4 regions of the Rothia sp. HMSC071F11 genome follow, and region 3 is predicted to be linked to each of the others. Evidence: riboswitches for the same ligand, from Rfam matches in the RefSeq annotation. Region 3 holds a riboswitch; each other region holds the start of a gene.
What was found. A riboswitch is a leader RNA that binds a small molecule or an ion and turns the genes downstream of it on or off. The one in region 3 is predicted to bind S-adenosylmethionine.

Region 1 (7,260 bases), 120 kb from region 3:
AGTCGGCAGCGGGAATATCGCGCGACGGCACCACAACCGAAGGATAGTTATAACATCTTTGACACTATCACTTAACCCGCGCCCTCGCAGGATAGGAATGCCTTTGCTGAATGGGTCTGTAAAGCCTAGAACTATCGCCGGTTTACTCCCGTAAGACGGTCATATACCGCACGTTTGCAGATTTAACATATGCGTACAGTAAAGTTAGAAATGCTCTTTCTGCAGGGTAATCCCACAGCCACTTTGCGAAGAATATCCTGTGGAGATTCTCGGGGCGGAAAGGCGGTGGGATACGATGTCTTTCTACGACTACGTAGAAACGGCCCAAGCGCTCTTGGTAAGTTTTGCCCTTACCGATGGAGCTGCTCAGGCCGTCTCGTACATCATGAGCTTTGCTTCAAGCCTCATTAAGCTTCTGAAGTAGTGCTCTACCTACCAGGAAGGCTCAGTAGTTGCCGCTGCTGAGTCTTCCGCTGTACGCAGGTAACTTTGCGAAGATATGTTAAGACTAACACAAGCATTCTCCATCAATAACATCACCCTGAATAGGACATATGACTGATCTGAACCCCGTAGAAGAATACGAAGAGCTATTTGATATTGAGGCTCTGCGTAAAGCCCGTGCCGAAGATGATGGTTATCGCATCTCTCTTGAAGACTTTCTAAAACAGAATCCGCAAACCGCATCCAGGGGTCTTATTCTTCCGTGAGCAGGTGGTTTTTGGTACGAGCAGGTCGGAAAATCCTACCTGCTCGCGTCCTAGCGAAGCCTCGTCTACCGAGTAGCCGCAAACGGATAGGCGGCGCCTGAGATAACGCCCGCCTCCACGTCTTCCAGGGTTTTGCCGCGGGTCTCGGGCAGGTTACGCCACATGAGCACGGCGATCAGCACGTTCACCACCATGAACCCGAAGAAGGAGCCGGTCAGCCCCAGCGCCCCCAAAATGACCGGAAATACGAGGGAAAGCAGGCCGTTCATCATCCAGCCGCAAAATGCGGAAAGACCCATGCCAACCGCGCGTACCCGAAGCGGGAACAGCTCGCTCATCAGCACCCATGTCGAAACATTCAGGCAGGTCTGCATCGACCCCACGAACCCGACCACAAGCGCCAGAATAATATAGGGACGCGCGGGGCTGCCTTCCGGCAGGAGCATAGATGCTACCCCGATCAGCAGGTGGAAAAAAGCGGTCAGCGAATACCCAGCGATCACCATAGTGCGGCGGTTCACGCGCTCCATCATGCGCAGCGAAAAGATTGAGCCGACCACGGCGATAGCGCCCGGGGCAATATTCGCAATGAGAGCCGAACCTTCGTCAAACCCGGCCTCTTTGAGCACTTTAATGCCGTAGTACATGATCGAGTTGATGCCGGTGAGCTGCTGCCCGGCACCCACCAAAATACCGACCAATAGAATCCGCACAAACCATTTTTCACGCAGGATTTTACCCGTGCTGCTCCTAGCCTTCGCACCGATTTGGGTGCGCGTTTCCTCAAGTGAACGCGCGATGTCTGCAATTTCGGCATCGGCACGTTCGGCGGGGCGGATGCGCCGCATAATGGCGCGCGCATCCTCGGTGCGCCCCTGTGCGATAAGCCAGCGGGGGGATTCGGGCATGCGGAGCATACCGATGAAAAGCGCGAGCGCAGGCAAGGCGCAGACGGCGAACATCCACCGCCATACGCTGTCGTGTTCGCCCCAGAGGTTGCCGATGATGGCATTCACGATGAACGCTGCGAGCTGCCCGCCGACGACCATGAGTTCGTTGCGCCCGGAGAGTGAGCCGCGAATTTCGTAGGGTGCAAGTTCGGCGAGGAATACAGGCACGACCGCGGATGCGCCTCCCACAGCGAGCCCAAGCATCGTACGGCCCATCAACAGTACAGCAATGCTGGGGGTGAAGACGCATGCGAGCGCGCCCGCGATGAAGAGGATTGAGAGTCCGATGATGGTTCTGCGCCGTCCGAGAGCATCTGAAATGCGCCCGGTGATCATGGCTCCGAGGGCGGCAGCAAAGGCGAGGGAGCCTGTGACCCAGCCTTGAATGGTGTTGTCCATGCCGAGTTCGCGGCTCATGGGGTCGAGGGCACCGTTGATAACGCCGGTGTCGTACCCGAAGAGAAGCCCGCCGAAGGTTGCCACCAGCGCGATAACGCCTAGGCGGCGGGTGTGCGCGCCCTGCCCGAGCGGGGGTAGTGCACTGGCGCGGTTCGGCGGCTCGGTGGTGATGCTCATGCGGGTATTTTTGTCTTTCATGAAGGGTCTTGTACGGCACAGGTTGAGAGACCGCACAGTCTTTAAACGCTTGCTGGCTTGGGTATATTCCCGATTAGTTATATTTCCAGCTGGCTATATTTGCAGTGGCGAAGGAGATTGTTAGAAAAGCGCGATGCTTTCGGGCGCTGGAAAAATCTCGTTGAGCCGCACCAGTTCGTCATCGTTGAAACGCACGCTTGCGGCCTGCGCGTTTGCGTGTACTTGTTCGGGGGTGGTTGCCCCGGCAATCACGCTAGCGACGGGGTTCTGCTGTTTGAGCCAAGAGATGGAGGCTTGAACCTCAGAGATCCCCAGATCGGCACAAAATTCGTGGTAGGCATCGAGTTGTTCCCAGTCGGCTTGCGCAAGTACCTGCGCTTTGGAATGCGACAGACGTGACCCTGCAGGGATACTGTCGCGGCGGTATTTTCCGGTCAAAAGCCCATTGGCAAGCGGGAAATACGGGAGAACCCCGAGCCCGAAGTGGCGGGCGGCGGGAAGAATTTCGAGTTCGGCACGGCGGTCAAGCAGGTTGTAGTGGTTTTCGGCGGCGATAAACCGCTCAGTGCCGAGTTCGCGGGCGAGATGCTCGGCGTGGGCAAGCTGCCACCCCGCAAAGTTGGAGTGCCCCAGGTAACGAACCTTTCCGCTGGTCACGAGCGTATCGAGAGCAGATAGGGTCTCTTCCAGCGGGGTGTTCGGGTCGGGGCTGTGGTAGAAATACAGGTCAATGTACTCGGTTCCCAGGCGGCGCAGTGAACCTTCGACGGCACGCATGATGTATCGGCGTGAGCCGCGCGCATCCCAGTCGTTGCCGTTGAGGGTACCGGTGGGAAGCCCGAATTTGGTGACGATGATCAGGTCATCACGGTTGAGGTTAAGTTCGCGCATCGCGGTACCGAACATGGTTTCTGACAGCCCGGGTTCGGCGCCGTACAGGTCGGCAATATCGAAGAAGCCGATGCCCGCCTCGACTGCGGCGGCGATCACGGCGTTGGTGCCTTCCTGAGTTTGAGTGGGGGTGCCGGGGCGTCCCAGATTGTTGCAGCCGATACCGACGGAGGGCACGACCAGCCCGGAGTTACCCAGGCGTGCATATGCGGGAGATTCGATGCGTTCCATACGTTTACTCTACCGTGTTTGACAGTGTATGGTCGCAACATGACGTTCACGGCGCTCTGCAATTCCCTAGAGTAAGACCGGAAGCAGATAAAGAAGGGCCCCGACATATGCGCATATCCTGTGAACCTGCAGATTCACGGGTAGAGGCGGTCGGGGGACTCTTGCATACAGTTTACACGACATGTTTTCTCAGAACAGTACCCGGTTTTTCCTTGTAGAATGCCTTCTCCCTCTCGCCGCGTCACCCCCTCTGTAATCTTCGCGAGCAGATAACATTCCGCTATCTGCTCGCGGCTGAACTTGCGGCCAAATCAGGTGGAGGGTTCAATCCGCCGATCCGAACTGCCGCGAACCCGTATGACGTAATGTTTCGCCGCATCCCGCAATATTAAGCGGTTGTGACCGCTCGACGACATGTGCTGACATATTCTTGCTGGCACCGCGCATCCTGCCTAGAATGGGAACGTTATCTATCCAGAGCGACCGAGAGATCTGGCTCTTAGACGTCGCAGCAACCTCGCCAGCCTCCACCCCATGGGGTGGACGGACAAGGTGCTCCCGCCAGAACCGATAGAAGTGAATTCCCTTCGCGTCTTGCTAAGATTTGGCGTACCTTCGGGCACGCTTCTATCGGGTGAACACGGAGGAATGAAAATGACGACAGTTCACCCGGCTCTTTCTTACGAGCTGTATCCACCACGGTCGCACGCAAGCTGCGATTCCCTGCTCAAAACCATTGCCGAGCTTGAGCAAACCAACCCGGATTACGTTTCCGTCACCTATTCGGGCGATGCTCAACGCCGCCAAAAGACGTTGGCTCTGCTCGATCACTTGGTGCATGAAACATCGCTGAACCCGCTGGCGCATCTAATCTGCGTGGGGCATTCCGTGGCCGATTTGGAACGCTCGGTTCGTCTGATTCTGGGGCTTGGTGTGCGCGGGTTCTTGGCACTGCGCGGCGATATTCCACCCGAAAACACGCGCCCGCTTGAGCTGCCTTTTGCCCGCTACCTGGTGGAGCTGATTCGCAGGGTGGAACGTGAGGATTTCGCGCATCTTGCTGCGGGGAAGGTGTCGATTGGGGTTGCGGCGTACCCGCATAAGCACCCCGAATCTTCCTCGCTTCTTCAAGACATTGAGATTCTGCTTTCAAAACAGCGTGCCGGGGCGGATTTCGCCATCACCCAGGTTTTCTTTGAGACCGAGCGCTATTCGGGGCTTGTGGATGCCGCGCGCCTTGCCGGGGTTGAGATGCCCATTATCCCTGGTATTATGCCCGTTACCTCGCTGACCCGGCTGACGAAGCTGTGCGAGCTTGCCGGGCTTGAAGTGCCGCGCGAGCTGGCGCATCGTCTGGAAACCGCGAGCGATCCGCGCGAGCTGCACCGCATCGGCGTGGAACATGCACTCGACCAATGTCGCAAGGTGCTTGATGCTGGCGCCCCCGGCCTGCATTTCTACACGTTTAACGAGCATGAGGCTGTGCTGGACGTCCTCGAAGAACTCGACGTTCCGCGCTACTCGAACCGTTTCAAACTCCCCCTGAGCGATCTTCAATACCTCTAAACTCCCCTTTTATTTGACACCCTCCCACAGTAAGGAACTAGGATGACCCGCACCCCATTCCCCGCAGCAACCATCGTCGGTTACCCCCGCGTGGGCCGTTTCCGCGAGCTGAAGAAGGCACAGGAAGCGTTCTGGAAAGGCAAAATCACGCAGGATGAACTGCGCCAGGCGGCCGCAGATGTGCAGCGCACCTACTATGACCGTGTGATCGAGCGCGGTCTTAGCGCCACCGATTCGTCTATTCCGGCGACTTTCTCGTACTACGATCAGGTGCTCGATGCCGTGCGCCTTTTCACCCTCGTACCCAAGCGTCTTGCCGACGCCAAGGATGCGCGCGGCCTGCTCGATCTGCCCGGGTACTTTGCTCTAGCGCGCGGCACCGAGACGCTGCCTCCATTGGAGATGACGAAATGGTTCGATACGAACTACCACTACCTAGTGCCCGAGATCGGTCCGGATACCGAGATCAAGCTGAATTTTGAGGCTATCGACGAGCAGCTTGAAGTCGCCAAGGAGCACGGGGTGACAGTGCGCCCGCAGCTGGTCGGCCCGCTCACCCTGCTTCTCGGGGCAAAAGCCGAACAGGGTTCGCCCGAAGGGTTCACACCGCTGGATCGCCTGGACGATTTCGTGAAAGCCTACCAGCAGGTGCTCGCCGAGCTTGCGGCACGCGGCGTGCAGTGGGTGCAGCTCGACGAACCCGGCCTAACCGTGGACCGCGATATTCCCAACGCCAAAATCGCCGAATTGACGCGTAAAACTTACAGCGCGTTGGCAGCCGAAACGAACCGCCCCGCAATCCTGGTGACAAGCCCCTACGGCAACCTGCGCGAGAACCTGCCCGCCCTGTTAGACACCGGTATTGAGGCGCTGCATCTCGACCTGGTTTCCACGCTCTACGATGCCGAGGCGCTGACCGCCTTCAAAGATTCCGGCGTCACCCTGGTGGCGGGTGCCATTAACGGGCGCAATATTTGGCGTGCCGACCTGCGAGCGCTCCTGCACGCACTCCAGAACATTAACGGCGGTGCGGTGGCGGTTGCATCCTCAACCTCGCTGCAGCATGTGCCGCACGATCTCGACCTTGAAGACCCCGCCGATGTGCCCGTAGACGGTCTGGCTTTTGCCGACCAGAAAGTCGCTGAGATCGTGACTCTTGCCCGCGGTCTTGCCGACGGTGAGTCTGCGGTTGAAGCAGAGTTGAAGACCGCCGACGAAGCGCTGGCACGTTTCACAGCGGATCCGCGTAAGCATAATGCCGCAATCCGTGAGCGTGCCACATCCGTGAAACCGCAGGATTTTGAGCGTCCCGAACTGAAAATCCGCCGGGATGCCCAGGCTGACCTGAATCTGCCGAAGCTGCCGACCACGACCATTGGTTCGTTCCCGCAGACCGGCGATATTCGCCGCCACCGTGCAGAGGCGCGTGCCGGTAAAATCACGCAGCAGCAGCTTGACGAGTTCCTGCGTGAAGAGATCGCCTCCGTTATTAAACTCCAGGAAGATTTGGGTCTGGATGTGCTCGTGCACGGCGAGGCCGAACGTAACGACATGGTGCAGTACTTCGCCGAGAATTTCGATGGTTTCGCCACGACGAAGCACGGCTGGGTGCAGTCCTACGGTTCGCGTTGCACCCGCCCGTCGGTGCTGTTCGGCGATGTGAAACGCTCGGGTGAAGGGCTGCGCGGCGAAGCCGTGACCGTGCCCTGGATCTCCTACGCCCAGTCCCTCACCGACCGTCCCGTCAAGGGCATGCTAACCGGCCCGGTGACTATTCTGGCCTGGTCGTTCGTGCGTGATGACCAGCCGCGCGAGGAAACCGCGAATCAGGTGGCATTGGCGCTCGCCGACGAAATCGCCGATTTGGAAGAAGCGGGCATACGCATCATTCAGGTGGATGAACCGGCACTGCGTGAGCTTCTGCCACTGCGCCGCGATGAGCAGCCCGCGTACCTGAAGTGGTCGGTAAACGCGTTCCGCCTGGCGACGAGCGCGGTCGAGGACAAAACTCAGGTTCACACCCACCTGTGTTACTCGGAATTCAACGAGATTATTGATTCGATTAATGCCCTGAATGCGGATGTGACCAGTATTGAGGCGGCGCGCTCGCATATGGAGCTGTTGGCAGATATTCCCGAAAGCTATGTTTCGGGGCTGGGCCCGGGCGTGTGGGATATTCACTCGCCGCGTGTGCCTTCGCAGGCCGAAGTTGAGGAGCTGATCCGTGCCGCGATTGGGTACGGAACCATCTCTGACCTGTGGGTTAACCCGGATTGCGGTTTGAAGACTCGTGACTACGAGGAGACGAAGAGGAC
Region 2 (7,260 bases), on a different contig from region 3:
TTTTGCCCGTAGACTCGGTGATAGTCACCACCTTCGCGCTCGGCACGAATCGCGCGGCCTCCTGCGCCCAGTTACCCACCACGGATGTTGGCGCAACCACGAGAAAAGGCTCAAACTCGGGGTTATCGGCGCGTTGCTCATGCTCGGCAATCGCCTGGGCAAGCAGAGCGAGCACCTGCACGGTTTTGCCCAAGCCCATATCGTCGGCAAGAATCCCGCCCAGCCGGTGCTGCCTCAAGAACGCGAGCCAGCGGAAACCCTCAAGCTGATAAGGTCGCAGAACTGCGGTAAGACCCAGGGGAGAGGGCAGGTGATTCGCTGAAAATACGCCGGAAGAAACAGATAAAGAATCGGAATGTTCGTTCTCTAAAACTTCTTCGGAACCGGCAGTCTCACCCGCCCGGTCGGCGGCCTCCACGAGGGTGAGCAGACTCTTAACCTGGGCATCCCAAGAAGCCACGGTTTCCACACTCGAAGCGAGCGATTCCAGCTCAGAGAACAGCCCCGCCTGATGCCGGTTAATACGCAGCTCACTGCCGGTTTCGTTGAGCGTGCGGGCTTCCTCAATGAGGGTTCTCAGCGCCGAAAACTCCGGGCGATTGAGTGAAAAATAGGTGCCGTTACCCAGCAGAATACGATCTTGATTCCGATCGAGCGCCTCAAAAACCTGGGCGAAAGGCACAGTCCAGTTATTGACCTTAATAGCGATACCCAGCCCGAACCAGTCACGCGAATTACCCTCGGTCACCTTGACCTCAATCATGGCGTCGGTTGCCTCGGTAAACTCGGGCACGGGACCGAGCAGCCGCACGCGAACTCCAGGAATACGCCGCAAGGCGGGCAGCACATGGGCGAGAATATCGCGGGTTTCCCACCCCTGAGAACGGCGTTCACCGAACCCGCCTGCCAACACCGGGTTAGATGCGGTCGCTGACCGTACCGCGCGCAGCACCCGTGCCTCAAAACGTTCGTCGCGTTCTGCGCCCGAGCCCAGTGCCGGCAGGCGGCGAACTTCCGAGTCTGTGCCTTCTTCATCGAGTGGGTTCTTCGGGTACTCCCAATACCAATTCAGGAGCGCATCGTGCGAAATCTCATCATCAAAATGCGCCTCAAACACCAAATAGGGTGAACGAACCTTCGGCAGCGCCAAAGCCGGGTCTGGGGTAAGGAATGGGACGGCCCGCGTGAGGGTAGGCAAGAACTCGCGGTGAAAAGCTTCGCGTTCGTCTGCCGGAATACGCATTTCGCCGCGAGATACCAAGGATTCTGCGGCTGCGTCCAAAGGCTCGGCAAGCGGAATAAACGCCAGGTTAAGACCTTCCGGCAGATCCGGAATAGTCGGCGTCGCAGCATTTTCGGGCGATAGCTCGGGAATGAGCCCACCCGTTTGTGTCTCAGAATTTTCGCTCTCGTCCGAGCTCTCCTCCGCCTGCTGCGAAGATTGAGCCTGAAAAACATCGCGATGCGGCGCGTCTAAGGCGCCCTTGCGCGTGCTTTTCCAATGCACCCGATGCGCCTGTTCTTCGTAAATACGCTGCACAAGACCGCCGAGCGCGAAAAATCCTGAGCGCGGCGAGCCGATAGGGTGGCAGTGTGCGGCATCAAACCAGAGCTGTCGCACCCGGTTATCTTCGCGGGTTTCCCACCCCAAGGCGGCATGAAGAGCCAAGTCGGGGGTGGAATCTTCGCTCACGGCAGCCTCTGCGTTCTGTCGGGACTCGGCCCCAACAGCTCCGGCATGTACCCTCACCTGGGCGGGTGGTAGAACTGCCGTGGTTACCTCAAACCCTTCGAGAAGAATCGGCAGGCCGATCTGCTCTGCACGAGCCAGAACATCCCACAGCAGCGTGGAGTTCGTGGCGGTGAGCGAAATCCAGTCCCGATGCGAAGAATACATATTCTGCCACGGGCGTGCGATAGCGTATATTTCGGCGAAGAACCGTTCGTGCTCAGGGTACACTTCGTGACGACCGACCGGCCCACCCACGCTGGATGCAAAGGTCTCCCAGCTGAGCCCGCCCTTGATCCAGCGCCCGGTTTTGGACTGCATGAGCGGTCGCGCCAGCAAATTGATAGGCGGGGTTGCACCGGGAATATTGCGCCCGCGCGCATACGAACCCGAAATGCTGAAGGAAAGGTCGAGCGCCCCCGGAACCCGTGCAGAATCAATACCGGATGCTTCGCCCCGGGCAGCGAGAACCTGTGCCATATCGCGCCGCCACACCGAAATTTTCGAGGGCGAAGAATGCATATTCTCGTGGTCGTTCAGGGAGAGAGGTTTGGGATCGGTGGTGAGCGAGCTTGCTGAACGAATCGCCCCGGATGCGCGTAACGCCGCCAGGGGATCGTCGGCTGCCTCCGCAACCTGCTGTGCGGTATCTTCTGGGTTCTCCGGGTTCATAGACTGGCGGATGCGGCCACCAGGCGCATTGTCGAGGGCTTTCCGCGCAGTCTTGGCACGGTCGAGTGCAGTGAGCATGAGGGCGACGGCGTGCTTGCAGTCGGCGGTGACTGGGCATGTGCATCGTGCGTTGAAAAGATTGGAATCGGCGTCAGAACCCGGGAAGAAGCGAATATCTACCTCATAGGGAATAGGGGTGCTCCCATTCACCAGACCTTCCAGCGTGTTTTCGTCTTCGTCGTAGGTGTAGCGCACCACTTCACGCTGACGGGCATAAGCAAGCCCGCGCTGGTATGCCTTATGCCCCGCCTGCCGAATAATCTGCGCAACGGTGACGGGGATATCGGGGAAAGGGTTTGGCGTGCTCACCGTTCTATTATCTCAAGGGTGTCAAAGAATCGCGCGGTAATTCGTTATGAGGTCTACCCAAGATGGGCTGTACGTTTCTTACGTGCATTTTTGATGACTATTGTGAAGAACATAATAAAAGTGATGATGGTGGTCAGGAAGCCAACGCATAAGACACTCATGGCGAGGGTCGCGGCTGCTTGTGTGAGAGGACTCGACCCCTTGGGCTGGATGCCCCTCCACTCGAAGGCGTGGTATTCAACGACTGCTCCCCAGCCCGCTAGGATGAACAATCCAATACCGAGAATGAGGAATAGTGCAGCTATTGCCCCGACCATACGTGCAGTTTTCATGCTTTCCCCTTGAGTAACTGACTTTATGGATTCATCTGGTCCCGTTCTTTTGCCAAGGGTGTTTTATTCTGCTCAGCATGCTTGTTTTGTGCCTTGCGTGCCTTCTTGGTCGCCGTTGTGAAGAGCAGAATAAAGGTGATAATGCCGGTGAGGAAACCAATGCCTAGGAACCATAGGCTCAGATTATTAGTCGCCATGACGAGGGGACTTGCTCCTGCGGGATCGACACCCCTCCACTCGAAGGCGTGGTATTCCACGAGTGAGCCCCAGCCGGCTAGGATGAGCAATCCAAACCCGATAACCAGAAGTACTGCGGCTACTGCTCCAACGATGTATATAGCTTTTTTCATGAGCACTCCTTAGATGCTGACTCTATGAATCAACCTGGTTATGGTCGCCTTCTACCAAGGGTGTTTTATTCTGCTCACTGTGCTTATTTTGTGCCTTGCGTGTATTCCTAGTCGTCGTTGTGAAGCGCAGAATAAAGGTGAAGAGCCCGGCGAGAAAACCGGTGCCTAAGAACCAGTAGCTGAGGTTGGCGGTTGCTCGCGTTAGGGGACTTGCTCCTTTATGCTGCACGCCCCTCCATTCGAGGGCATGATACTCTACAAGTGAGCCCCAACCGGCCAGGATGAACAAGCCAAACCCAATGATCAGAAAAATTGCGGCCACTATCCCCATGATCTGTACAGTCTTTTTCACAGTTATCACTCTTTCTTTCCGGAAGCGTAAAGTGGGCGTGACATGGTGATATATCAGAGGCAAGATAAATTTCTGTACATTACCCAGTGTGCCGTGATTTTTCTCGAATGTGTAGACCTGCTCTGAAGGCCCAAAACTTCACACTACGCCGCCATGAGGCAGCTATATACAGGTATGCATTCATAATCGCGTTATGTAAATCACAAGAATTTGACGGGTTCGCACGTTTACAGATTCCTGAAAGCTGTTGTAACCTGGATTCAGCTTCAAGAGTTTCGACTGATAAGCTCCGACTATGGTCGAACGCCAACCCCATGTTCACGGGTGGCTCGGATGACGAAGCGGTTTGTATTCGCCGCCTCAGGTGGCACTTGGTACAGGCAAGAGCAACGCGAAAGGAACGCGCATTCGGCGCATGGTTGTCAATGTACAACAGCTCTTCATCTCCAGCATCCCCCCTTACTCCTGCACGCTCTTATCAGGAAAATCTGCGTGCCGCATCCGTGCCCGCACGCGGCGGTTACCAGGCAGTAAGCATTCAGGATTACGCACGTATTTCTTCTAAGCGCGACGAATTCCTCAATTTTCTGCTTCTTCCCAACCCCGAGGGTATTCCCGCCGTCGAATATGCCGGTCTGCGCGTAGCATAGGGGTATGAGCGCCTCAGGACTGCTTCTCGACTCGGATGTACTCGCCGAGATCCGCAAAGCCACGCCAGATCCCAAAGTTGTTGCCTTTCTGCGCCGCCGCGCCTATAAACACCTCTACATTTCGGTGCTGAGCGTAGGCGAGCTCAAAGGACTCTACCCCTACCCAGAGACCGACCGCTGGATTGCCGAACTTCTCGACAGATTCGCCGACCACATCATCAACGTGGATGCGCGCGTAAGCCTCGAATGGGCGGGACGCAGCGCTCCGCGCGGCACTCACAGTCACGGACGTAAAGATGCCGAGCCCCTGCCCACCGCCGCCCTCGAAGGTCTGATGGCGGCGAGCGCCCAAGCTCACGACCTCGAAATCGTTTCTTCAAAAGCTGAGGTGTACCGGTCCTGGGGCGTACCCGCGGTGAATCCGTGGATTGAAGACTAAATCTTCCGCACAATATTTCACCGTAAGCGCCGGGGGAGTACCTGCGTGTTTGAGAAGGTCGTGAGAAATGCTCGGCACAGTTAGCTGTATGCGTTGCCGCGGCGGTGAGAGCGCATCGGTAACGTTCGTGTAACCCCTCTGTTCACGGTGAGCGGTTAACGAAGGTTAGCCGCCAATTAACCGGAACTATTTCCCCGAAAGCCCAGCAGGCTCACACGCGCTGGCAGGTTTCATGGCATGATGGAAGAACGATGAAAAGTAGCTCTTCTACATCCCGGTATTCTGCCCCTATGCCACTCTGGCTGCAGGGCATCGTTGAATTAGTTTTTACCGCCGCGCTTTCTTTCGGGCTTGTGCTCGTTCTGCTCATGGCGGTGTGGTTTACCAACGGTTTTAACCGTATGGATTTTCCCGCGCTCGCAACTCTTGCCTCCCACCTGTGGCTGCTCATGCACGGTGTGCCGCTGAATATTCCGAATGCTTTCGGTATTATCTTGCCGCACGGCATGCTCACACTGGTGCCCATGGGGCTGAGCATTATTCCGGTGCTCTTATGCTTTAGGTCTGGGCGGAAACTGGCGCGCGCATCCTATGAGGGGGAATTCTTCAAACCCGTACTATTAGGGTGCGCCGCCTACGGTATTTTTGCTGCCGTCGCCTTTGCATGGGCGAGCACCGAACGGCATCTGCTGGGTATTGTTGGTGCGGCGTTGATTCCACAGATCGTGGTGCTGGTCGGGCTGATCTGGGGCGGCTACTATGAATCGCGTTCGCTCGCCCGTATGGTGGGCGTGAACACCGCTGAACAGATTTCGCAGATGAGCCAGTACTCGCGGTGGGCGAGCTCCTATGTGTGGTCGATTGTGCGTGCCTCCATGGTGGCGATTTTCTCGCTCATTATGGGCGGTGCTCTGGTGCTGGTGGTTGCCATGATGATGCGCTGGTCGCAGATCGCAACAATCTACCAGGAACTTCACGCCGGGCCGGTGGGGGCGCTCGCGGTGACCCTGCTGCAGCTGGGTTACCTTCCGAACTTGGTGATCTACGCGATGTCGTGGACTACCGGCGCCGGGTTTGCGTTCGGCGTGGATACGCATGTGGGCTGGTCGCAGACGACGATGGGCGATCTTCCGCTCTTTCCGGTGCTGGGTGCTATCCCTGAGAGCCTGGGCTGGATCGGGTATGCGGGTCTGGCGGTTTCGCTGGGCGCCGGAGCCGTTGCCGGTTGGTGGTTCTTGCGTGAAGGTGAAGACCACGTGGATGAGTGGATCACCATGAAGGTACGTTACCGAGTGATTGCGTTGCCGCTTTCTTCGCTCGTGTTGGGTTCGCTGGTGGGCGTGCTCTGTGGCGTGTGGGCTTATATTTTGGGTTGGATTTCCAGCGGATCGTTGGGTGTGGGGCGTTTTACTGAGGTAGGCGCATCGCCCGCAGCTTTTGCCGTGGCGACCGCAATAACCCTGGGTGCGGGTACTGCGTTGGGTAACCTGCTGTGCCATGTGCTTCTGCCCGACAGCAGTCGTGAGCTGCCGCGTTTTGCCGATGAACGTCCCAATCTGGGCAGTCGCATGAGCGAGATGCTGCAGCAGCGCCGCGCGGCGCGGGCGGAGCGTGAACAGCTCAGGAATGATGAGCAGGAACGCGAGGCACAAGAACGTGAAGAGCAGGCGCGTGAGCGGGCTCAGCAGCGGCGTGAACGCGTCAAACAGGTGCATGCCCGCCGTGCAGAACTCAATAAATTTGCCGAGCAGGAAGAGGCGCAGCGAGCGCATAGTTTAGGTATCAAAACGGAGCAAGAATCCTTGCGTGAAGATGGTTCCGCTGAAGCTGCAGACTCGAAGGCTGCGGCATCTGACGAACAAACCATCGAGCTGGCGGGAGCGGATGAACCCACCGTAGAGCTTGATACCTCTGAGAAATCCGGTGGGGGTACCGAGGATGCGCCGCGCACGGTCAAGCCCGGCAAACGTGAGAAAGCCCCGGGGAAACCGGTCTTTAACCGCGTTCCCCGCCCCGAAACCTCCGGTAATGGTGATGATACTAAGGGCGATCGGGAAACACGAGAGCAGAGCGCTCGTACAGGGGAGTCTGGGTCGCAGAAAGCCTCATCATCAGCGGAGTTTCACGAGTCCGGGTATAAGCGTTTTGGTGTGCCGCGCCCGGTTGCCGCATCACCCGCATCCGATCAGGAGAGTACGGAAGGTTCGGCGCAGTCGCACGAGACTACCGTTCAGGAGAAGCGTCAGCTCACGCCCACTCAGGCGATGGCTGTTATCTTCGGAACCCCTGAATCGACCGAGGATGAATCTTCGGAGGAAGAACCCGCCACGGGGCAGGATTCCTCGCAGAAGAAGAGGAAGAAATAAC
Region 3 (7,260 bases):
ATGATATCAACGGGGGTGCAGTATGGTCTGAGGATGTTATTGAAGGATTCTACTATCCCAAGGAACCTGCTTTGATCAACATACCTGTGAATCCTGCTCTGCCGCCAATTCTTGATTTATTTGCTGGATGTGGGGGGATGTCTCTAGGGTTCCAAATGTCTGGTTTCAAAGTACTTGCAGGGTTCGATAACTGGGCTCCCGCTATTGAAACCTATTCTCGAAACATGGGGCATAATTCGACTCAGCTTGACCTTGGGGACGTTGAAAGTACTATCGAAGCTCTTCAACCATTTTTTCAATGTGAAGAGAAGCCTGCTATTATCGGTGGTCCACCTTGTCAAGATTTCTCTTCTGCGGGTAAGCGTACCGAAGGTGCCCGCGCGGATCTAACTGAGAAATATGCAACGGTTGTAACCCGCTTTATGCCTCCCTTTTTCGTGATGGAGAATGTGGCCCGAGCTCAACATGCAGGAGCTTTTAAGCGAGCAGTAGCGATTATGGAGGAAGCTGGTTACAAAGTGTCTATGACAGTCCTTAATGCTGCTAAGTGTGGTGTCCCACAGAGTCGCAAGCGCCTTATAACTATCGGTACTCTGGATGAAGTAAAAACTGCTGAGATTTTTAGATATCTTGAGTTACATCAGAGCGAGCGGGAAACTACGGTACGGGATTATTTGGGCGATTCCCTGCTCACTGAGCATTATTACCGCCATCCGCGTAGTTATGCTCGTCGTGGTGTATTTAGTATTGATGAACCTTCCCCTACTATTCGAGGTGTTAATCGTCCTATTCCTAAGGGGTATCCAGGTCATGCGGGAGACTCTGCACCGATAGAAAATGCGCGTCCTTTGACAACTAGCGAGCGTGCCAAAATTCAGACTTTTCCAGAGGATTTCCGATTTGTGGGAGCTCGGACTAATGTTGAGCAGATGATTGGTAACGCTGTCCCTCCCCTCTTAGGTAAGTACATTGCCAGTGCTTTATCTGAGAGCATGCCCTTTTAGAATTAGTTCTTAAACTTTTTCTCTGCTGACTCAAGGGCTTCTTGTTTAGACTGTTCAAAAGTAAGAGCTGCATCGAGACGGCGCTCGGGTTGTAGAGCAGCAATAGCCTCCTTATTTAAGAGATTTGGTATTTCCTCGCGTGAGAGACGAGGGTACTCAAACTCTACTGATTGCATATGTCGTAGAGTTTTCTTGCCGGTAAAAGCACCTGCTTTGTCAGTCTGAGTACCATAAGTAATTTCGCTATGATGACGATCGAACTGAAGCGAACCTTGCATTGACCAATCAAGTAATGATTTAACCAACCAACATAAGGTTCGAGCAGGTCGAGATATCTTGTTACCAGAGATAGTTTTTGAATCAGTAAAAAGTTGCAAAAACGCGAGGTCTGTCCAGACAAAGGCATCAAAAGCGTGTTCATCAAGAGTAGGGCGCTGTCCTTCAGTGCGCCACACAGCAGTTAAGACAAGAGGGGTTTGTTTTTCCAGCCCATTTTTAATGACACCTTTAACTGCGTCCTGCACTTCGTTGATATGTTTCTTCATGTAGGTTTCTTCGGACCATTTAAAGTCCATCGGGCGAGAAATATGCTGAAGAATAGTCTGTTGCATCAACATTCTTCCGTCCTCGCCGTATGAATTAGCAATAGAAAAAGCAAGCTGCTCAATGGTGGAGGGCCTACAAACAATTTCACAGGACTGGTCTGCCCTATCATTCTCTGCGGAGTTGGATGTGGGCACAACAACTAGTTTAATCTCTAACGGGCGCTTGTGAGACTTAGAGCTAGAGTTTTTGCATACTACAACATCGCTTTGATTAGGTTTACCGTCTGTGTACTTCCTATAGCCTTCATAAATGTGTTCGAACTCGAAGTAAGCCTCCATAGGGTCACAACCAATGATGTCTTTCCAACTAGTCTTTTTATGTTCGGTGGTTGGTTCCTGGACTTTCTGCTTATGGCCATTTTCGTCTTTCATAACGATTTCTTGATTGGTGGCCCTAATCTCTACGATAGGAAGATTTTTCTTGATCGAGAGGTACTGTGCGATAGATAGAGGAAAAGCATTTGTGAAGATGTTTTTACCGAAAGATTTTTTGGTGTCAAACTGGTGGTTAGCGTTGTTCAAGCCGTAGATCCATGATGTCATGAGTGACCTCCCATAAGGTTCAGATATAGGTTAAATGTACCGGATATATGGCTATTCTTCTAAATTTATTCTAGGTTGGGTTTCCGCCTGGATGTATCTTGTATCTATCTTGCGGACCTTTTACACAGATATATCAACTAGACAGCTTTCCTCTCTGTTCTTCTCCGCCGGGTAGGGGAAGAGGATAAAAACTGTATGCCTTATGCAACTCTTCAATTTTTGTTCTTATCGCAGTGATGAACAAGACATTCATGTCTTAGAATTTACATGAACATTTCGTTGCACATTCGTTCGGGGTTGATTCGTGTTGTAGCTTATGCCGCCTGATCCTCGGCGAACGCATCCGGGCTCACTCGCCCGGTTTCTACGAGCACCTGTGCGATAGTGCCGAGCGCCTCCTCATTCTGAAGCGAAGAAATATCGCCCAGCTTATGCCCCTGGTAGAGCTCACCCAGCAGACGGCGGGTAATCTTCCCTGAACGAGTCTTAGGAATATCGGCGACCGCGACCACATCCTTGGGTTTAGCGATAGGGCCAATATGCTCGCGCACATGCTGGGTGAGTGCAGTCTTCAGCTCGTCTTCGGTAAGTGCCCGACCTTCGTCGGTGAGCGTCACATAGGCAACTGCCTGGTGGCCGGTTAGCTCGTCCTCCACGGGGCACACGCCAGCCTCCACCACGGCCGGGTGCGTCACGAGCGCAGACTCAATTTCGATGGTCGAAAGGCGGTGCCCGGAAATGTTGATCACATCGTCAATGCGCCCCAGGATGTACACGTTGCCTTCATCATCGACCTTCGCGCCGTCACCGGCGAGGAACCAGCCGCGCGTACCGTAGTGCTTCCAATAGGAATTCAGGTAGCGTTGCGGGTCGCCCCAGACGGTGCGTGCCATGGAGGGGCCGATCTTATCGACCACAATGAAGCCCTGTTTGCCGGGCTCAACGAGGTCACCGTGCTCGTCCACCACGCGCACCGAGACTCCGGGGACTTCGCGGGTGGCGCATCCGGGAAGGGGAGTGCAGTGCGGGGTACCTTCGGGGAAGGTCCCTTCGGGCGCGAAGGCGGGGTCGTGTGGCCGTGGGGAGCAGATGGTCGATCCGGTCTCGGACTGCCACCACGTATCGATAAACGATGCGGTACCCCCACCCACGTGCTTGCGCAGCCACTTCCACGCCTGAGGGTTAATGGATTCGCCCACAGACCCGAGCAGACGCACAGTTGAGAAGTCGTATTTTCCGGGTTCGGGGCCGTCAGGAAAAGCCCCCATGAGGGAACGAATCAGGGTTGGAGCGGTGTAATAGTTGGTGACGCCGTAGCGTTCGATAACCTCGAAATGGCGGCCGTAATGCGGAGTATTGGGGGTACCCTCGAAAATAACCTCGGTAACCCCATTCACGAGTGGACCATAGATTTCGTAGGTGTGCGCGGTCACCCACGCGAGATCGGCGGTACACCAGTGCACGGTGAATTCGACCTTCGCCGGGTCGTTCACGGCAGACAGTTCATCGGGGCGCAGCACTCCGTCGTCATCCACATGGTCCGGCAGCAGATCGTACAGCAGCGCGTGGGTGTATGCGGTCTGCACCAAATACCCCGCCATCGTGTGCACCAGGCCCTTGGGTTTGCCCGTGGTGCCGGAGGTATAGATGATAAACAGCGGGTCTTCGGCATCGTGCAGCTCGTACTCATGGGTATCGGGCTGATCGTCAACCAGGTCGTGGTACCAAATATCGCGCCCGGTCGTCCAGGGAACCTGCGCGTGCGCCACGGGGTCTGCGGCGCTTGTACGATCCACCACGATCACGTGCTCGATTTTGTTCTCACCTGAGCATGCTTCATCGGCGTTCACCTTCACGGGCACGACCTTGCCTCGGCGGTTCTGCCCGTCGGTGGTGATCAGAACCTTCGCGCCTGTGTCCTCCACACGGAATTTCAGCGCTTCCGCAGAGAATCCACCGAACACAAGCGAATGAATTGCGCCGATGCGCGCGCACGCAAGCGTGAAAATAATGGTTTCGGGAATAACCGGCAGGTAGATTACTACACGGTCGCCTTTACGCACGCCGAGTTTGAGCAGGCCGTTGGCGGCGCGGGCGATGCGTCGCTGCAGTTCGGCGTATGTGATAGCTTCACGGTCGCCGGGTTCGCCCTCGAAATAGAGGGCTACTTTGTCGCCGCGGCCCGCCTCCACGTGGCGGTCCACGCAGTTGTAGGCGACGTTGAGTTTGCCGCCCTCGAACCACTTAATCTCGGGTACGGAGTATTCTTCGATGCCCTCAGCGTCGGTTCCGATAACCTGCGGTTTCTGGAAGGTATGTGCGTTGTCCCAGGTCTTGCCCCAGCTTAAGCGCTCGGCTTGTTTCTCCCAGAACGCTACCCGCGCCTCGTCAGATTCGTGCGCGGGGTTGGGGGTGGGTGCTAGAGGATTCGTGAATGAAAAAGGGGAGGGAAGTCCCACAGTATCTCCCATCGGTTGCTGGCGTTAGCACCTTCGGCGTTATGAAGGCGCATGATGCGCCACCGCAGGCGAGGTTGCTGCGACGTCGTCGAGCCAGGTCTCTCGGTCGCTCTAGATGGATTACCAATCTAGTAAACCTTGTAGCTAGCGCAGGTGCAAAGACACCCCGTCATATTGCGCGTGTATGCGCCACGTTCGTAACATTCCGCAACATTGCACCCATGCCCACGCATCCACACCACACCCCAATACCGCGAGCAGGTAGGATTTTGTCGACAAGGTAGGATTTTCCTACCTGCTCGGGTCAAAAACCACCTGCTCGCGAACAGCACAAGAAAAACACTCCCACCGGGATGCGCCTCGTCAAGAGGATTTACCCGGCGGGAGTGCCGTTTACTCACCCAAAATTACCGATTAGTTCTGTTTTTGTGCGTTGGTTGAGCCTTTCGAGGCTCCGTTAGGGTTTTTCTGCCCGGATAACCAGTCGTTAGGATCGATCTGAATGTCGTTACGGACGGTGAAGTCGCTCTCTTGATCCTTGTTTTTCTGGTCACCCGTTGATCCCGTCGAGTTGGACTTTGACTTGTCGCTGGGGGTGCTGGGAGTGCTCGGATCTGGATTCTCAGGTTCGCCAACATGATCGATGGATGCCACAGCCTGCTGACCGGTCAGGTCAATATCGCTCTTGGGGGCACCGTTCTCAGGCTCATAGCGCAGAGTACCGTTGAGGATCGTCAGGGTGGTGGTCAGTCCGTAGTGTTCGAGATGGATATCTTCAAAATGTGTACCGAACTGGCTGGCCAAGATCTGGTTGTAAACCTGAGTTCCGCCGCCATTGTGGCTGGAAGCTACAACATCCTGCTCAAGCTTGATATCAACGTAACCTATCAGCTCATTACCGTTAGAGGTCATCTCGCTGAAGGTACCGTACATAGCACCACCGTTGAAGGCGACGAGCTTAGGGTTATCGCCGTTTTCTGACGTGGGATTAACGGTGAGAGAAGCCGCAAAATCTTCAGTGTTTTTATCCCAGGGCGAAGGTTCAATGCCGTCGGCCTCAAACGAGGTGGGGAAAACGAAACGGTACTCCAAACGTAGGCGCGCACCGGCGAGCAGGGTAGTGGTGCCCGAGTAGTACGTCTGCTTACCGTCTTTAGTGGTTGCCTTGGGTGCTGAGAACCAGAAACCAGCGCCACCCCATTTTGCCTTGCCGATGCTGCCGCCGGGGGTAAACTTACCGCCGCCAGCCGAGTAGAGACCACTGGAACCTGCCGGAACATTGGCCTGCTCGTTCGCAACTGGGCCGCTAAATGAATCTAGCCCCAGGAAGTTGTCATAGGCTTGTTCCTGGTGGGTGACGAACGCCTGAGTAAAAATACCGTAGTCAGGGCGTGTGTCATCATACGAAGCCGCATAAGCCGGAACTACAGCGGAAGAAACAATAATTGGGGTTGTCCATGCGGCGCCCGCCAGAACACGACGGCGCGTTAGACCTCCCCGCGTAGATGCGTGGGTCACAATGACTCCTATGAGTGGTTGGGTGAATAAGTGGCGCTCGGATTACACGCCATTAATAATTTTACGGGATATACCCCAAAAATCCTAAATAATGTAAGACACACATGAAATCTTTACGATAAAACGCTTACTCGCCCCGATCTGAGCATCCTCAAATTATGCGGAAGATATGACGTGAGATAAGCCCTGAACCTTCACCAGAGATTGAGATTAATCTCATAACGGCTGATGATGCACGAGAGCAAGGTCTTATTCGCTAGCCTTGTATGCTGCCAGCGTGCGGGAGCGGGTTATGTTGCTGGAAACCTTTACTTATTCCTGTAATGTGGTCCGCTCCCAAAACTTGTTTTATGTCACAGATTTATAAAATTTTACGGTGCTAGGATGCAGGTGAAATCTTAATCTATCGGTTATTCATATACAACCGTTCATATACCACTCTCTTGCTCAAACGGCACCACAATGCCACTAATGCGCATTGTCGCATGTGGGAATCTGCCACACCATAGGTTCCCTACCATGAATACCGCTCACTCATAGAAAGATTTCCTCTCGCTCAACACAACGACACAAGGAATATCTCTCATGAAACTACGTACTATAGCGCGCCTGATGCTGGCATTCGTCAGCCTGGTGTTTCTCGTCCCTCTGAATTCCCTGCCCGCCTCGGCAGACACGTTGCCAGTCGCCCCTGGTAACCCGGGTGTCGCCCCGAAGGTGACTTCACCTGATACTGACGGTGACGGGCTTTCCGACAGTGTGGAAATCAACGGATACGATGCTGATGGTGATGGTAGACCTGAAGTCGATTACAAGAAAATGGGTGCAAATCCCTACCACAAGGATGTATTCGTTGAGATGGACTATATGCCTGGCGAGCTTGCAAGTGAGGAAGAGCTGGATCGCATTGTGCAGTCTTTTGCTGACTTGAATGTTACTAACCCTGACGGCAGGGCAGGCGTTAATCTTCACCTAGATGCAGGTTCTGCCCGGAGCGCCAAGTATAACTTGGGAGGCGGCAACCAGGTTCCGCACCAAGTGCTCAGCAACGATATGGAGTCTTCTGGGGAATGGGCAAATATCAGGGCTCGTAATTTTGATTCTGCCCGCTACAACAGCGGTTTCGACTAC
Region 4 (7,260 bases), on a different contig from region 3:
GGCAAGTCCAAAAATGGAGGCAGTTGAGACCACCGCTGCGAGCGCACGCAGCGGGTTCACGGCACCATTGAGCAGATACACGAACGTTCCCCGGTAGCGCTCGAAGTTGAGGATTCCGGCGGCAACAATGCACATGTTCCAGGTACCGATAATACCTGCGCGAGTCCAGGCGAGGGTCGCATCTACTGGCCAGGCACCGGCGGCGAGTGCTTGCAGGGCCGTTGCTCCAAAGGTGCTCAGCAGCAGTAACTGCAGGAAGTAGGGAACCGTGAGGAATTGGCGCAGGGAAAAGGACATTAGGCGAAGCTGCCGGTTCATCGTTTCAATCCTTCCGCCATAGCCAGATATGCCTCTTCGAGGGTGGCTGGGCGAGTATACAGCGGTGTGAGCATCTGAACCTCACGCTCAGTGAGAATACGGGTCAGCAGAGCCTCGGCGCGTTCGTTACTGAAGGGGTGCGGCTCTTCCGAAACAGAACGTTCATTCCAGTACACGGTGATCTCCCACTCGCTACCGTGCGGGGTTAGCAACAGTGTTCCCGCATCGCTCAAAGATCGGGCAAGTTCTTGAAGCACCGCCCCGGCATTCGCACCCACACGCCCGACAGTGCTAGCGGAGATTCCGGCGTGCGTAGTAATATCCGCTACCGTGCCCGAAACCGCCATGCGACCGGCACCGATGACCGTGACCCGATGCGCTAACTCCTCAATCTCGCCCAGCAGATGGCTCGTGAGTAAAATGGCGGTGCCGTCGTCAGCGAGGGAGCGAATTAGCTGGCGTATTGTCAGCGAAATATCTGGGTCAAGCCCGTTCGTCGGCTCATCCAAAAGCAGCAGTTTTGGCTCGCCCAGCAGTGCCCGCGCGATGTGCAGACGTTGTTTCATGCCGCGGGAAAACTCTTGTACTTTCTTCGCGGCGACATCTGCAAGATCGACCCGTTCCAAAGCGCTCGCCACCTGGGTGCGGCGTTTGCGCGCGCTAACCCCGGCAAGGTCGGCGAAGAAGAGAAGATTATCGCGGGCGGATGCTCGCGGATAGAACCCGGTATCCCCGCCGAGCGCAAGTCCCAGGGATGCACGCGCACGCTGGGGGTGTGCAAGCGCATCCACCCCGTCGATGCGAACGGTACCGCTTGTGGGAGTCAACAGTGTTGCGCACATCTGTACAATTGTTGTTTTCCCAGCTCCGTTGGGACCGAGCAGAGCATGAATTTCGCCGGAGCTTATACTGAGCGAAACATTATCGACAGCGGTGAAAACGTGTTCACCTTTGCCAAAGGTGCGGCATAGCTGTGCCGCGTCAAGAATTGTAGACATTGTGATAAAATCTTGCGGTGCTTAGTCACCCGAAGCCTCTTGAGCACGGTGTTCGCACGCCTGCAATATGTGGGACGGGTGAGATGAATAGTCGTGAGAGAGGCACTTCGTAGTGCCTGAATAATCCCAAGTCACCGACTGCAGATGCGGAAGGTATAACAATGAAACCCTCAGAACTTTGGTGTTCAAGGTGCTCACTATGCGCTCCTGGAATGTATCGAACCAAAGCAGGGTTATTTCTGAAATTTTTAAAGCCCACCATCTGGGCGGGCATTCCGCGAGCCGGTGCGACTTTAGCGGGAGGTCATACCTCATCACTCCTAGATTCAAGGTTTCCATCAGTGTAGCATGGCTCACGGTTGTCTACACTGATGGTAATTTAGCGGCGGCTAACTGCAGATCACATGGCTTTAGCGGTTAGGGTATAACATACGTACAGTCACAAGCGCATAAGTATTGGTGCTTCTCCCAAACAATAGGCTGTCGCGAAAACAGTTCATAAAACGTCATCTTTGCAACAATGCGCCGAAAACACGCATCCCGCTTGACCATGTGCGCTTCCTATGAAACTCTAGATGCAGGTCATGAGAGCCAGTGATAAGCCCCAGCTAGCTGGCCGGCAACCCTCCTCCGCGGTGGGGTGCCCTGGGTGAGGACCAGGCGTTGAACACAAAGTACAACGCAAGCGCGGGACCGATGTGCCCGATTCTGGTACATCGTTTTTTCGTTTGCAGAGAAGAAAACCCAAGAACTCTGTACCGAAATCGGCATGCGGCCCCCTGAACTATCACAAGGAGCTTCGCATGAGCAACACTACAGTCCCGACTCCCGCCAACCCCGCCGGTTGGAAATTTGAAACCCGCCAGATTCACGCGGGGCAGGCACCGGATGCCGCAACGGGAGCTCGGGCGTTACCTATCTACCAGACCACCTCGTTCGTTTTCGAGAACGCAGAACAGGCCGCTAACCGTTTCGCTCTAGCTGAGCTTGGGCCTATCTATACCCGTTTGAACAACCCCACCCAAGAGGTTATTGAAAACCGCATCGCATCCCTTGAAGGGGGAGTAGGGGCGCTTTTGCTGGCCTCAGGCCAAGCGGCTATTACCTATGCGATTCTCAACATTGCGGGTGCGGGCGACCATATCGTGGCTTCCCCATCGATTTATGGGGGAACCTACAACCTACTTAAATACACGCTTGCCGACCTCGGCGTTGAAACTACGTTTGTTGAAAACCCGGACGACCTGCAGCAATGGCGCGATGCGGTTCGCCCCAACACGAAACTCTTCTACGGAGAAACCGTACCTAACCCCCGGAACGATGTGCTCGACATCGAGCCTATCGCCCAGATCGCCCACGACAATGGCGTTCCCCTAATCGTCGATAACACTGTTCCCACTCCTTACCTTGTGCGCCCCATCGAATTTGGTGCGGATGTGGTAATCCATTCCGCCACGAAATATCTGGGTGGGCACGGCACCTCAATCGGCGGCGTTATCGTGGACTCCGGGAATTTTGACTACGGAGCCAATCCCGAAAAGTTCCCCAAGTTCAACGAGCCAGCACCTGGCTACCATGGTCTAGTTTATGCCCGTGACTTGGGCAAAGACTCCGCCTTCGGTGCGAACCTTTCCTATATTCTCAAGGCGCGAGTTTCGCTTCTGCGCGACACCGGGGCGGCGATCTCTCCAACCAACGCCTTCAACATTGGTATCGGTCTAGAGACCCTTTCGTTGCGCATCGAACGCCATATCGAGAACGCTACTAAAGTCGCAAACTGGCTGGAGGAGCACCCGCTGGTCGATCAGGTGATCTGGGCCGGTCTGCCTTCCTCGCCCTGGTACGAGCGAGCCCAGAAGTACCTGCCGAAGGGGCCGGGCGCTGTTGTGGGATTCACCCTCAAAGACGCCGACTTGGAACAGACCCGCACCTTTGTGGACGCCCTGCAGCTGCACTCCAATGTAGCGAATATCGGCGATGTACGCTCGCTCGTGATTCATCCCGCATCCACCACTCACTCGCAGCTTTCTGAAGAAGAGCTAGAGGCAATCGGTGTGAGCAAAAACTTTGTGCGCCTCTCGGTAGGTATCGAAAATATTGACGACATTATCGCAGACCTTGAATTGGGCTTTGCAACTCTGAACGCCTAACCTGCACCGCCGCGACCGGGCTGCACAGTAAATGCCCGGTCGCGGTATCGGTTTCTCGCCTGCCATTACCAACTACTGGTTATCGAGGAGAAAACATGACGGAAAATATCGTACACGCCACCTATCTGTCGCAACTGCAGTATCCCAGCGCTCAGGGGTACCTGCGGCAGATGGCGATCGGTGATTTCACCCTCGAAAACGGTACCGTGCTTCCACAGGTAAACATTGGGTACGAAACGTGGGGAACTCTTAATGAAGCTGGGGACAACGCGATTCTTATTCTGCACGCCCTCACCGGCGACACCCATGTTTCGCGCGGGATTCCCACATCGGATATGCCTGCACCCAGTATTCGCGCAGTCGAAAGTGATGGTTGGTGGGAAGGTATTGTGGGGCCGGGCGCGGTGGTCGATACTACCAAGTATTTTGTGATAGCTCCCAATATCTTGGGCGGATGCTACGGTTCGACTGGTCCGGCAAGCATCGTACCCGAGGGGTACCCGGGCGCCGGAAAACCCTGGGGATCACGCTTCCCTTACGTCACTATTCGCGACTCGGTACGAGCCGAAGCCGAACTTATCGCCCGGTTGGGGATTAAGAGTTTTCACCACGTAATCGGCGGATCGCTCGGCGGGGCACGCGCTATCGAATGGGCGGCAACCTTCCCCGAGCTGGTACGCGGATGCGCAGTTATTGCCGCCGGTCCCGCTGCTACCGCCGAACAGATTTCCTGGGCGCACACCCAGAACCTCGCCATCCGTGCTGATGCCAATTTTGCTTCCGGCGATTATTATGGGGGAGCGGCGCCCACGGCCGGGCTCGCGCTGGCGCGGCGCATAGCCCACACCACCTACCGCAGCCCAGCAGAGTTGGAGCACCGCTTTGGGCGGCAGGCAAACCGCGGAGAATCCACCGACGGCGGGTCCATCGGTGAGAACCGCGGACGATATGCGGTCGAAAGCTACCTAGACCACCACGGCGATAAGCTCGTTGAGCGTTTTGACGCCAATAGCTACCTTGCCGTGAATGAGGCGCTAATTTCACATGATGTTGCACGCGGGCGCGGCAGCCTCTCGCATGCGCTTGCGCTCAGCGACTGCAAGTGGACTATCGCCGCCGTAAGCACCGATCGCCTGTTTTTTCCGCACGAATCGTACCGTCTGGCGGAGGCGCTGCCGGTTCCCGTGAAAGTCGATATTATCGAATCCGACCACGGTCATGACGGTTTCTTAGTCGAATCCCGCCAGTTGGAGGCGATTCTCGCTAAGGCTCTCGGAGTCCCGGTTCCCGAGCGAGAGCGCGCTGTCGATGAAGAAAAATCCTTTCAAGATATAGCTGCTCTTTTCGGTTCGCCTCTTGAAACACAAAAACAGAACTAGCTTTCGTTTTTATATATCCGAACATAGAAACCGTACATAAAAGCCTTGTGAGGACTATATTTCGGCGTGAAATAAGTCCCCACAAGGCTTTTTGTACGGTACCGATAATTGTGAATGGACGAGGTTAGCACCAGGTCACATTCTCGGGGTCAAGGCCGTGGGCGCGGGCATTCTCGTAGATGATGTCCCGTAACCAGACAGCCAGTCCCGCAGCGAGCTTCTCGTAGTGCTCGTTGAAACGGGCGTCCTCAACATAACCGCGTGCCAGAATTGCGTGCTTGGCGGGGGTTACCTCGAAGAAGAAAAGTGAGGCGCGGTGCCGCTCGGCAAGCGCATTCGCTTCCTCACTGCCCGGCTGCACGCCACGAGTGAAAGCCTCGACGAGGGCTTGCTCAACTGCGTCAAGCTCCTGCTTGCCCTTCACCCAGTCGGTGCGGCTCATGGCCGCAGTACGGCGTTGGTATTCAGCCCAATCGTCGGTGTGCCCGTAACGTTCCTGCGCTTCTTGCTCACGTGCGGGGCTGAACCCGTCTCCCATAATTTCTGCTTTTTCTGCAGCGGTGAGCTGTTCGTTCTTAGGTGCCATTGCATCCTCCAAAAGTTGATCTAGTGTTGTTAGCATGCGCTCATAGGCGGCCATTTTGCGCTGGAGCATATCTCGCTGGGCGAGTAGATGCTCGGTGCTGTTCGCTTCGTCCTGCAGTACGCTGCGAATGGCTTCAAGGCTCATGCCAATGGCGCGATACCCCATAATGACGGTGATGCGCTCAAGATCGGCATCACTGTAGTAGCGGTATCCGTTGAGCTCATCGTGCGCGGGGCTGATCAGACCCCGCTGTTCCCAGTGGTGAAGCGTGCGCACGGTCAGCCCGTGCAGGGATGCAGCCTCTCCTACGGTGTACTCGTGCTGCCCGCCATCTGGTGTAGTGTTCGCGTCCATGTTTTTACTGTAGATCCTGACGTTGGGTGAGGGTCAAGCCTTGAGCGGAAATCTATTTCGGTTGTTTATGGCAGGCTCCTCGGTAAGATGAAGATATGAGTGAAAATACGTACATTGTCGAATATTCCCGACCCGAGGATGAACGCGCCGGAACCCACCTGGTGCTTCTGCTGCATGGGTACGGTTCGCATGAGAAAGACCTGCTGTCGCTAGCTGAACATCTGCCGCAGGAGGATATCACCTATGCGGGAATGCGCGCCCCGCAGCCGGTAGGCACCCAGTTTTCGGCGGACACAACCGGTGCCCACATTCCCGCCGAGGCCACAGGTTACCAGTGGTACCCACTGGATCAACAGCTCAATGCGGATGTGCGGACCATAGAACAGGCCAGCGACTACGTCCTGGAGTGGGTCGAGCAGCACGAATCACACTATGCTTCGGTCGCGCTGGTGGGGTTCTCGCAAGGCATGGCGGTGGCGACTTCTATGGCGCGGCATCGCCCAGGAAAATTTGCTGCACTGGTGGGGCTCTCCGGATACGCGGTCGAATCGGACTCTCCTTATTTCAAGGACGACGAGCTCAAAGCCACCGAGCTGCCCGTTTTCTACGGCAGGGATCAGGAAGACCCTATTATTCCGCAGCCCTTCGTGGATTACACCTACGAGTGGATTCGCGCGTACACCGACGGCATCAAAGTTCTGTATGCGGGTGCCGGGCACGGGGTAAGCGCCCTGGAAATTCGCCATGTGGGCGAGTTCATCGACGTGAAGGTGCTGGGAAACGCGCCGCGCATCCGTGCCGAGAAGGTTGCGGATGCCGCAGATAATGCTGGGGTGTCAGAGCAAGAATCTGCCGACTAAAAGAACCTGAATAACGCATCTTGGGTTGTATAACGCACCATCTGGCGGTGCGTTATACAACCCAAGATGCGTTATTGCGGGAGGGGAAAGGACAGAAAACCTAGTCCCGAGCCACCTGCACACTTACCCCGTTGAAGCTCACCGTATCGCCCGGATGCAGCTGCTTGCCCCGCGCCTCCTCAATCTGCCCATTGACCTTTACCAGCCCATGCTGGATTACTTCGCGTGCCTGCGCACCGTCTTCGACCAGATTGGCCAGCTTCAAAAACTGTCCCAGACGAATCATTTCGTCACGAATATAGATTTTCTCCATGTCACCAGTGTATCGGCGGGAGGGTGCCATGTGCGGCAGTCATACTAACCCGCCATGTGTCCCTCATGTACACGCTCTAACTAAACACTGTCTACCGTTACCCAGAAACTACACGGCAAGACGGGTACGCAATGATACCCTAGTATCTTGTACTTGTGACCGTATATCCCGGCGCTTACCGCGCGCGGAAGAACACTGAACTCACGCACGCCACAGCCGGTGGCGGGGCATAAAGGAGTAAACATGGCAGAAAAGTCCACTCTCGACAACGTTATTGCGCTCGCTAAGCGCCGCGGCTTCGT

Region 1: another riboswitch for S-adenosylmethionine. It lies ahead of HMPREF2554_RS09080 (methylenetetrahydrofolate reductase); the one in region 3 lies ahead of HMPREF2554_RS08665 (AMP-binding protein).
Region 2: another riboswitch for S-adenosylmethionine. It lies ahead of HMPREF2554_RS02320 (nuclease PIN); the one in region 3 lies ahead of HMPREF2554_RS08665 (AMP-binding protein).
Region 4: another riboswitch for S-adenosylmethionine. It lies ahead of HMPREF2554_RS01485 (bifunctional o-acetylhomoserine/o-acetylserine sulfhydrylase); the one in region 3 lies ahead of HMPREF2554_RS08665 (AMP-binding protein).

Annotation. Positions count from the first base shown of each region.
Region 1 is NZ_KV795763.1:257,419-264,678, forward strand. It holds gene HMPREF2554_RS09060 (hypothetical protein) at 260-424, shown strand; gene HMPREF2554_RS09065 (hypothetical protein) at 555-710, shown strand; gene HMPREF2554_RS09070 (sugar porter family MFS transporter) at 776-2,257, opposite strand; gene HMPREF2554_RS09075 (aldo/keto reductase) at 2,378-3,379, opposite strand; SAM riboswitch class I at 3,847-3,956, shown strand; gene HMPREF2554_RS09080 (methylenetetrahydrofolate reductase) at 4,034-4,945, shown strand; gene metE (5-methyltetrahydropteroyltriglutamate--homocysteine S-methyltransferase) at 4,988-7,260, shown strand, end outside.
Region 2 is NZ_KV795730.1:310,428-317,687, reverse strand. It holds gene HMPREF2554_RS02340 (DEAD/DEAH box helicase) at 1-2,770, opposite strand, end outside; gene HMPREF2554_RS02335 (hypothetical protein) at 2,824-3,102, opposite strand; gene HMPREF2554_RS02330 (hypothetical protein) at 3,126-3,452, opposite strand; gene HMPREF2554_RS02325 (hypothetical protein) at 3,475-3,804, opposite strand; SAM riboswitch class IV at 4,069-4,197, shown strand; gene HMPREF2554_RS02320 (nuclease PIN) at 4,176-4,454, shown strand; gene HMPREF2554_RS02315 (PIN domain-containing protein) at 4,459-4,893, shown strand; gene HMPREF2554_RS02310 (cell division protein PerM) at 5,145-7,259, shown strand.
Region 3 is NZ_KV795763.1:137,313-144,572, reverse strand. It holds gene dcm (DNA (cytosine-5-)-methyltransferase) at 1-1,004, shown strand, start outside; gene HMPREF2554_RS08670 (HindVP family restriction endonuclease) at 1,007-2,152, opposite strand; gene HMPREF2554_RS08665 (AMP-binding protein) at 2,467-4,611, opposite strand; SAM riboswitch class I at 4,617-4,733, opposite strand; gene HMPREF2554_RS08660 (hypothetical protein) at 5,026-6,129, opposite strand; gene HMPREF2554_RS08655 (C4-dicarboxylate ABC transporter substrate-binding protein) at 6,715-7,260, shown strand, end outside.
Region 4 is NZ_KV795730.1:107,086-114,345, reverse strand. It holds gene HMPREF2554_RS01495 (hypothetical protein) at 1-318, opposite strand, end outside; gene HMPREF2554_RS01490 (ABC transporter ATP-binding protein) at 315-1,316, opposite strand; SAM riboswitch class IV at 1,897-2,010, shown strand; gene HMPREF2554_RS01485 (bifunctional o-acetylhomoserine/o-acetylserine sulfhydrylase) at 2,120-3,466, shown strand; gene HMPREF2554_RS01480 (homoserine O-acetyltransferase MetX) at 3,562-4,845, shown strand; gene HMPREF2554_RS01475 (MerR family transcriptional regulator) at 4,970-5,785, opposite strand; gene HMPREF2554_RS01470 (alpha/beta hydrolase) at 5,881-6,645, shown strand; gene HMPREF2554_RS01465 (RNA-binding S4 domain-containing protein) at 6,746-6,988, opposite strand; gene HMPREF2554_RS01460 (glycine--tRNA ligase) at 7,202-7,260, shown strand, end outside.